DNA from 4 places in the Paenibacillus sp. LjRoot56 genome. Region 1 is predicted to be linked to each of the others. Evidence: riboswitches for the same ligand, from Rfam matches in the RefSeq annotation. Region 1 holds a riboswitch; each other region holds the start of a gene.
The links. Region 1 has a riboswitch for cyclic di-AMP ahead of ACSQ8O_RS25555 (C40 family peptidase). Riboswitches for the same ligand answer to the same signal wherever they lie in the genome.

Region 1 (2,199 bases):
CATGCGATCTGTTCGACCCGACAATTTAATTTTATGAAACCAGCTTTTCCAGACACTGACTTGCATGTCGTACGCGTCACCTACTTTCTTCCAACCATTGTTCCATTATAGGCTATAATTCTCAAAAATTCGATAAAAATCGCACAAATTCGCGCAAAAAAAAGAGCATCTGCCGCTTTACCTTCCATACAGAAAGACATAGCGAACATACGCTCTTACACCGGTACTTATACTTGATTTCGTAACTATCTTATAACACCCGTTTGGCACCTACATATCTTGAGCCCCAATAGGAGCTAGCGAGACTATCAACCGTTACACCAACGGACGTTGTCGAGGAAATGAATTGATTATTTCCGATGTAAATGCCTACATGATTGACGATACCAGAAGCAAAGAAGACGAGGTCCCCCGCTTTCAAATCCGTCACTCTTGACCCCGCTTGATCGTACATTTGCACGGAAGTGCGTGGCAGCTCGATCCCTTTGGCCTCGTATACATAACGAACGAATCCTGAGCAATCGAAGCCCTTAGGTGTAGTTCCTCCCCATCGGTAAGGTGTCCCTTTAAATGTCGTTGCTGCTTGAATAATTTGAGCTGCAATGGATGACTGAACGACCTTGGCCACTGGGGCTGCTAGAACTGCAGGTGGCGGTGCAATCCAGGCTGGCTTATGAGTCTTGCCGTCCTCTTCCACGATGGCGATTTTATTCGCATCGTTCCACGCAATCGCAGATCCAAACGTCTCTGTAACGAAGCGTAGAGGGACATAAGTACTCCCCTTAACCAAAGTTGGGCTGCTCTCTAACTCAACTAACTTACTGTTTACGATCGCTTGCTCATCGTCCGTTGTGAGTTGAATTGCCTGTTCCTTGTTCTTAAGCGTGACGACGACTTCATCGCCTTGCTTTGCCCATCCCACTTGATAACCTAATTTCTCCGACAACACACGCAGTGGCACCTGAAGTGTACCTTCCGTATCAATAAACGGCTGAACTTCCGGGAACTGCACCAATTCATCATTGACTTGAACCTTCACTGAAGAAGTGTCTGGGGCAGCAGCATGCGTGGATGGAGCGGCGAACAGAGAAATGGCTGCGCCTACAAGAGCGCATGAACAAATAAAGCTTTTGGTAAAAAGTTTCAAAACGTTGTGCCTCCTTGAAGCCTCCGAGGTTAGTTGACGGGTTCGGGAAGAGGTTTTCCCTAGTACGCCCCATTAGCCTATGGCTAACTGAGCATTCATTCACCCCAAGTAAAGAAGTCCCCCGTACCAGAGCTTTCGATGCTCTGAGATTCGGCATTTTTTGTCTATGTTAGACTAGCATAGTTCGTTTTGCCTTGACAACTTTTGCGAGATGGTAAGTGTTTCCTTTTCTATGTAAAAGCACACAAAAACAGCCACTCTTCTCAGAGCAGCTGCTTATACACTTCGGTAAACAGGATATGCTTACAGGGATTAAACTCTTTTTCCGTCATCGGACTAGGATAACTCATGATGTTGAGAGGCAATGTGAGTTGCCCTTCTCTGAGGGGAGGCTGCGCATAAGGGAATAGGTTCAAATGGAAACCGCAGCGCTTATAGAATTCAATTCTCCGCGTAGCATCTGAGGCAGTCGGAGGCTCGACTTCAAGTACGATAGGCGTGCTTGCACTGCTCATATACGTCGTCAGCATTCGCTTGCCAATCCCACCGCCTCTTGTGGCAGCACCCACTGCGATATGTTCCACGAATCGAAACGTGCTAAAGCTCCAACTGGCCAGGAAGCCAAGCAGTTGCCCTTGTGCATCTCTCTCGACATCGATGCTGTAATTAGGATGAGATAACAGCGCCCGCTGACCTTCATATGTCCTTATTTCGGTTACAGGAAAAGCCGCTTCCATCAGCTCGAATACCTCTTCAAATGAATCCACTTTTTCCATCTGTCAGCACCTCCCTTCAAGTTAGCTATAGGTTATCCAACCGGGAAGCTTCTTACTTCAGTCCCTACCATTTTGAGAAAAAGGCATGTGCCGCAGCATGGGAGCCAGGAGGTGTCGCATGTCCCATGAAGGGGTACACTTCAATAGATTTGTGTGAAGATTCGATTCGGTTATACGCAGCAAAAATGGCTTCTGGTAAGCAACACGTATCCTTCAATCCTACCGTAACGTGAACAGGCTGCTGAATACGATCACCTAGGTTCATAATATCAAAAT
Region 2 (2,199 bases), on a different contig from region 1:
AAATCGCCAAGTCAAAGGCATATAAGTCACATCCTGATACGTTAGAAAAGGGTACGGCTCTGTTTTATTATTGATTTCTACTTGATTTATCGTGATGGGTACATCGGAAACTTGGACTAAATAACTGTTTGCATGACTTTTGGTTGTTAGATCCTGTTCAAGTGGGGTTTGACGAATTGACGGTGGAAAGTTCCGATTTGACCAAATCTGCAATCCATCGGATTCACTCCAGTTGTACTCAATGCCGAGTGTTTGGAAATTGTTCCACGTCATGGGTAGGTAAGTAATGTCTTTATATACCAGAAACGGGTATTGGCTATGGGCAATGTCCATGTCTTGACCATTGATTTGAATTGGAAAATAGGGTAGAGATGCCTTCACAGATACGCTTGCTGAAGCTTGCATTGGAAGTAACGGTAACAACCCGCACATCAATCCGAGTATGACAATCGAGCATTTTATGGCAATTTTCTTCAAACCTATCACCCTTTTCTAAGTTAGTATTGCTACTAATTAGACGCAGGATGCTGGGAAAAGTTGTATGAATGGAGGAGGGAATATCCAGATCGTGTTGCTGATGGTAAATTTTGAGTCATGATCTCATTGATTTCCCATGTTACAATCGTTGAGATCCAAGCTGGATCCAAAACTTAGAAGGCCGAAGCTTTTTTGAAGCACGGGGGAACCAATCTTTGGGGTGAAGTCGCGGTATGCGCGGCCGGGTGATTACTCTTTGATCCGAATCCGACAGCTAACCTCGCAGGCCACAAAAAGGAGAGGTTTATAGTGAAACGTTACAAGAAGCTTATTGTTACAGGAGCATTAGGTTTGACTGTCTTGATGGGGGCGAACGCAGCATTTGCTGCAACAGGAACACACACGGTAGTAGGCAACGATACCATGTGGCTAATCTCTAAGAAATATGGCGTCAGCCTTACATCGCTGATTAATGCCAATCCACAGGTAGCCAATCCGAACGTGATTTGGTCGGGCATGAAGCTCAACATTCCTGGAAGCACAGGTACAACTGTTGTGACGAAACCACAGGTTACGCCAGCACCTACAGTTACACCGACACCAACGCAATCCACTTTTGCTAGTCAAGTGGTTACCTTAGTAAACCAGGAGAGAACGAAGGCTGGATTGAAGCCTTTGACCAGCAATAGCGCACTTACCGCGATGGCGCTGGATAAAGCGAAAGATATGTACAATAACGGATATTTCGATCATACATCGCCGACTTACGGGTCACCTTTTGATATGATGAGCTCCTACGGCATTCATTATTCCTACGCGGGTGAAAATATCGCTAAGGGTCAGCAATCCCCTGCAGCCGTCATGACAGCATGGATGAACAGTACCGGTCACCGTCAAAACATTCTAAGTCCGAACTTCACACAAATAGGTGTTTCTTATTATAATGGTGAGTGGGTTCAGGAATTTATAAGTAATTAAAAGGTAAATGTGAATCGTGGCAGTCTCCCTTGGGAGGCTGTTTTTTTTGCATGATGTCGAAGGAGATAGGTCGTGTGTGTCGAATTGGAAATCAATTAAACGATTGGAGTGTTAAGTAAGATTAGAGAAAACGAGGAACTCAGTGACTTGGTAAAGACAAAGGAGTAGTGTCGTAGTGACTAGAATAAAAAAAATGACATTTTGGATAGTTACTGTTTTCTTTTATATCTGTTTGTTTTTACTTTATTGGATTTTCCTCACTGCGGATACGGCTTTATATGTAGGTAAATTAGTTAGTCAGATGGGCATAGAGTCAACCCAATCATTCGTTATTTTCTATTTCATTGTCGGAACAATACTTACTATCGCATTCTGTTTTTTAAATGTTTGGGCATATCGCAAGAAACGAGTGTTTTTCTGGTTATTGTTTATTTTACACGCTTATTATTTATATAAATTATATAGTATCGTCGCAGATCCGAACCCAATTAGAATCATTTAAAAAACTTGAAATTAAGTTCCCAAGAGGTGCCCATCATGATTAAAATACTAACTGAAATTGAAATTGAAGCATCCATTGATGTTTGCTTTGATATGGCAACGAATATTGATATCCATACGCAGACTGTGTGGCCACACACCAAGGAACGAGCGATAGCTGGAACAACAACTGGCATGATTCGTGAAGGGGATACGGTTACTTTTGAGGCAAGACATTTTTTAATTAGGCAAAAGCATACGTCA
Region 3 (2,199 bases), 680 kb from region 1:
CCATGGAAGCGGGTGCGTATATTGGGGGAATACTTGAAGAAATTTTGAAGCAGCGAACGAGTGGTATTGATTTTAAATGAAAAAAGCCCGCCTGCTAAAGCTTCGGAATGAGAAGCTTCAGCAGGCGGGGCTATTTTCTCAGGTGGGAGATAGTACTAGTAGAAAGTAGCAAGAATGATGACCAACAACACATAAAGAACAAGAATTAGCCCTACGGAACTTCCGTATCCTGGCGTTCCACCAACTACAGCTGACATAGTATCCCCTCCGGTTTTAAAGTAATGTGGGTTAAACACTATACAGCATATGTAGGTGGGAACCCTGTTGATTGGACATATGCCCTTATTCGATGGAACATTCACCTACAAAAAAAGCTGCACATGAGTAAGTTCTCATGGCAGCTTTCTTCTGATTTAGTTGGGGATTTGATACACTTTAATCTTCTGGAAGCCAAAGCTTTGTAATGATTTCCTTGAGCCTGGAATAAAGATGTCCATTCGATTTCCTTTAATGGATCCGCCCGTATCTGTTGCGTAGACGTACATGCCGCCTTTGGGAAGCCCGCTAAACGAATAGCCTTCAATATAAAGCTTCGTGCCAAGTGGAATAACGGAAGGATCAACAGCTACTGTGCCGATCGCTAGTGGATTGCCCATGTAATCAATGGCTCCATACCCGCCATTTTCAGAAGGATCTGCCGAATAAGCTGTAGATTCAAATACTTGATAATCAGGTGTATGGTGCGCGCCATCTTTACTTAAGATAGCTAGATTACTACTTGCATCCCACTGTACAGGTATGCCTGCGGCTGTGGAAAGGAAGCGAAGTGGCACATACACACGTCCATTTTGATACTGAGAAGCTCCGTCTAAGATGACCGTTGCATCATCAACGCTAGCTTCTTTTTGCCCTGAAACCAAGGTAATCGTATGATTGTCGTTATTTAGTGTTACCTTAATCTGATTACCATCTTTCTGCCAGTTCACCGTATATCCGAGCTTCTCCGTTACGAATCGAAGCGGGACTTGGGTCGTGTGGTTGCCATCCAGAAATGGCTGTGCATCAGGAAAATGGATCAGGTCATCATTGACTTGCACTTTCACGGCCATTTCAGCAGCTTGAGCGGGCGCTGTAAATGGGGAAAGAAAGCCTCCTGCCAAAACTGTTAATGAAACAGCAAGGCTAGTTAACCCTTTGGTAAGCTTATTCAATTGGTAATCCTCCTTCTTGAGCCTTCGAGGTTAGTTGACGGGTTCGGGAAGAAGGTTCTCCCTAGTCTGCTCCAAGCTGAAGCAAATATTCACCCCAAGTATTTCGTCCCCCGTACTAGTGCCTAATTTATGCACTAGACTCGGCTTCAAATATTTTAGCATCACTGGCATGCTTGGACAACGACCAATATATGGGTATGACAGTTCATACTAGACTTAGGTCTAGGTTCAAAAACGGTCGATAGTCGGTTTTAGACTCTCAGAAATTGAGCTACCATAAGAGTATGATGATGGATGAGGGGCGATTGAACATGAATAATAATAAGAATCGGGAAATTGATCCTACTAATATATTTGATCGTATTGGCAAAATGGCTGAAACCGTCTGGCACGAGACGATCGGCAAAACGAATCCAGGCACTTCTGACGACGGCGACCAGATCGCTCAGCTTGAGGAGCGCTATGAGGACGCGCTACAGGCAACGATTGCCTTGCGCAGTAACATCGCGCGAGCGGAAGAGATGGCGAAGCTGCGCGGCGAGCAGGCCGAGCTTGCGATGCGCGCTGGCGAAGAGGATCTCGCTCGGCTTGCCCTGCAAGAGAAGCTGCGCGAGGAAGCCGCGAGCGAGCACTACCGCGCGCAGTACGCGAGCAGCCAGGACTTGTGCCTGGCGCTCGCAGAGGAACTGCGCGGGCTGCGTGCGGGGCACGCAGCGGAGGATGTGCAGCCGCGCGGCGGGCTGCACGGTAAAGAGGCTCGCGACACGTGGCGCGAGCTGGAGGTCACCGGCCGCGAACTCGGCCGGGAGGCGTTGCAGGGGCTCCGCGTGGCGGGCCGCTTGTCGAAGGAGACGCTGAAGGAAGCCGGTGGCAACCTTCAGCATGAACTGCGCGCGCTGCGCAGCAAGCTGCAGCACGAGTGGCACCAGGAGCAACGCTCTCGCAGTGAGCGAGATCCGCGCGACAGCAAATAGTCCTGGACGGTGAC
Region 4 (2,199 bases), on a different contig from region 1:
ATTAGCCCCATCATTTCACCTTGATGGATCGAGAAGGTAAGGTCATGGAGAACAGGTTTGTTGGGTAAATAACCACCGAATAAAGCGTTTACTTGCAAGATGGGACCCATCTCAATTGCCTCCCTAAATAGCAAATTTTTGGTATTTTTGAATCAAATACTTCCAGAATCATTATAAACAAATTTGCATTTTTAGCCTAGTTTTGACCATTATACACTGAAAAATCGCGTATACGTACGTTAAAGTTAGACACATGTAGATATAAGTGGGTTATATATGAAAAATAATCGAAATTTAAGCGATTTAGCCCTTTTTAACGGGTGTTAATCCCTTTACAGGTTGAGATTAACAGCGTAATATACTTTTCATAATAACTTAATATCCAATTTGCCAATTTTCCATTCGCTGAGTTCCAAATGTGGGAACGGGGGAACCACTGCAAACTTAATGAGCAATCCAATGCGGTTAAGTAAGCAGAGAGTAACAGGGGTGAATCATAGACGTCAAACAAGCAGTTTGCGTCTACGTAGGGCGACTCTCACGTCCGAATCCGTCAGCTAACCTCGTAAGCGTAAGAGAGGTAACGATTGTCGTGCGTGCTATTTGTATTTCACTATGCAAACTAAGCCAGCGAGAAGAGTCCTCTTCTTGCTGGCTTTTTGTCCTCATTTAGGGTTATACACAGATCATAAGACATAAAACAACCCGGAATTCATAGGATGATGAATAGGTAAAAGGGGGGGACGACCAGATTCAGCGGAGTAACTTGCTGATGATGGCGAGCGTTAAGTTAAACTAAAAACCTTAGTCGCGTCAAATTAATCATGCTGTAACCTGGCGGCGAGGCTTTGAAGGAGGACCGAAGAAGTGGGCAGTATCTCAATTAGCGAGACCCATGTAAAACGATCATCCAGCATGTCCTTCGCATTGCGATGGAAGCATGAAAACTTGCGTTTGATTTTAAGCCTAGCTATAATCTCAATCGCAATGACTTTCATGTTTTTGGTGTTGTTGTACGGAACGGCTACCAAGAGCGTATCCGTGGTTGTTAATGGACAAGAAACTATTGTGCACACGAAGCAATGGGTCCTGCAACGCCTACTGGATGAACAAGCCATAACGATTGGTGAGCACGATGAAATTTCAGCTTCACTCACGACCAAGCTCAAGGGTGGAGACAAAATTGTTATCGAGCATGCCTCACCGATTCAATTGACTGCTGATGGAAAGACCACCACTGTTTACACAACTGCAAGAACGGTAGAAAGTGCATTGCAACGTTTACATATTGCACTTGGGGAGAACGATCGTATTTCTCCCGAACCGACGTCCGCTCTTACCACTGGCGATGAAATCAAGATCGTCCGTGTGAAAAAAGAGACGGAGGAAGTCTCTGAACCGATCGCATTCGAGACAGAGAAAAAGAATGACGCATCTTTACTTAAAGGGAAAGAGCAAGTGGTCCAAGAAGGTAAAGAAGGCGTATTGGTCAAGAAGAAAGAAAAGACTTTCGAAGACGGTGTTTTAGTCGCGGAAGCAGTTGTGGGTGAAGAAGTACAAACAGAAAGTGTTAAGAAAGTAGTATCCGTAGGCACGAAAAATCCTGTGGTTGTTCTTTCCGCCTCTTCACCGAGTGTGGATGAGGTTTCCAAGAATGGTGTGACCTTCGGTTACAAACAAATTCTCAAAAACGTGAAGCTTACAGCTTATTCAGCGGACGCTGCGTCGACAGGCAAAACCGAGGGCTCGTCTGGGTATGGTAAAACCTACACAGGCACTACCGTGACGGAAGGGCGTACAATTGCCGTCGATCCGAAGGTTATTCCGCTTGGTTGGTGGGTGTACATTGAAGGGATTGGTTTCCGTCGTGCTGAGGATATTGGCAGCGCCGTGAAAGGCCAAATGATCGATGTATACTATGAAGATCACGGATATGCAAATAAATTCGGCACGAAGCAAGGGTACACTGTGTATGTGGTTGGCCCTACAAAACCGTCCCAAAACTAACGTGTAAACGGTAGTTTCGACGGGAACACTACTAAATACACGTAGCTTGGCATCTGCCTGCGCGAAAGAAGAGGAGACCCCTCTTCTTTTTCTGCGTACTGGGGAAGGAAAACGGTGATGATAAAAGAAATGATCGTTGTGGAAGGTAAGGACGATACAGCTGCGATCAAACGGGCTGTGCAGGCGGATACA

Region 2: it holds a riboswitch for cyclic di-AMP, as region 1 does, so the genes downstream of both, ACSQ8O_RS27625 (CAP domain-containing protein) here and ACSQ8O_RS25555 (C40 family peptidase) in region 1, are expected to answer to the same signal.
Region 3: it holds a riboswitch for cyclic di-AMP, as region 1 does, so the genes downstream of both, ACSQ8O_RS22600 (stalk domain-containing protein) here and ACSQ8O_RS25555 (C40 family peptidase) in region 1, are expected to answer to the same signal.
Region 4: it holds a riboswitch for cyclic di-AMP, as region 1 does, so the genes downstream of both, ACSQ8O_RS00250 (ubiquitin-like domain-containing protein) here and ACSQ8O_RS25555 (C40 family peptidase) in region 1, are expected to answer to the same signal.

The regions. Positions count from the first base shown of each region.
Region 1 is NZ_CAXURV020000003.1:1,474,814-1,477,012, forward strand. Features, by position in the region: gene ACSQ8O_RS25550 (hypothetical protein) at 1-66, opposite strand, end outside; gene ACSQ8O_RS25555 (C40 family peptidase) at 251-1,147, opposite strand; cyclic di-AMP (ydaO/yuaA leader) riboswitch at 1,151-1,313, opposite strand; gene ACSQ8O_RS25560 (GNAT family N-acetyltransferase) at 1,411-1,923, opposite strand; gene ACSQ8O_RS25565 (acetylxylan esterase) at 1,988-2,199, opposite strand, start outside.
Region 2 is NZ_CAXURV020000004.1:419,234-421,432, reverse strand. Features, by position in the region: gene ACSQ8O_RS27630 (hypothetical protein) at 1-405, opposite strand, end outside; cyclic di-AMP (ydaO/yuaA leader) riboswitch at 647-781, shown strand; gene ACSQ8O_RS27625 (CAP domain-containing protein) at 787-1,455, shown strand; gene ACSQ8O_RS27620 (SRPBCC family protein) at 1,993-2,199, shown strand, end outside.
Region 3 is NZ_CAXURV020000003.1:796,787-798,985, reverse strand. Features, by position in the region: gene eutC (ethanolamine ammonia-lyase subunit EutC) at 1-80, shown strand, start outside; gene ACSQ8O_RS22605 (YjcZ family sporulation protein) at 156-257, opposite strand; gene ACSQ8O_RS22600 (stalk domain-containing protein) at 414-1,211, opposite strand; cyclic di-AMP (ydaO/yuaA leader) riboswitch at 1,216-1,367, opposite strand; gene ACSQ8O_RS22595 (PspA/IM30 family protein) at 1,523-2,185, shown strand.
Region 4 is NZ_CAXURV020000001.1:50,379-52,577, reverse strand. Features, by position in the region: gene ACSQ8O_RS00255 (ABC transporter ATP-binding protein) at 1-110, opposite strand, end outside; cyclic di-AMP (ydaO/yuaA leader) riboswitch at 394-587, shown strand; gene ACSQ8O_RS00250 (ubiquitin-like domain-containing protein) at 868-2,007, shown strand; gene rnmV (ribonuclease M5) at 2,125-2,199, shown strand, end outside.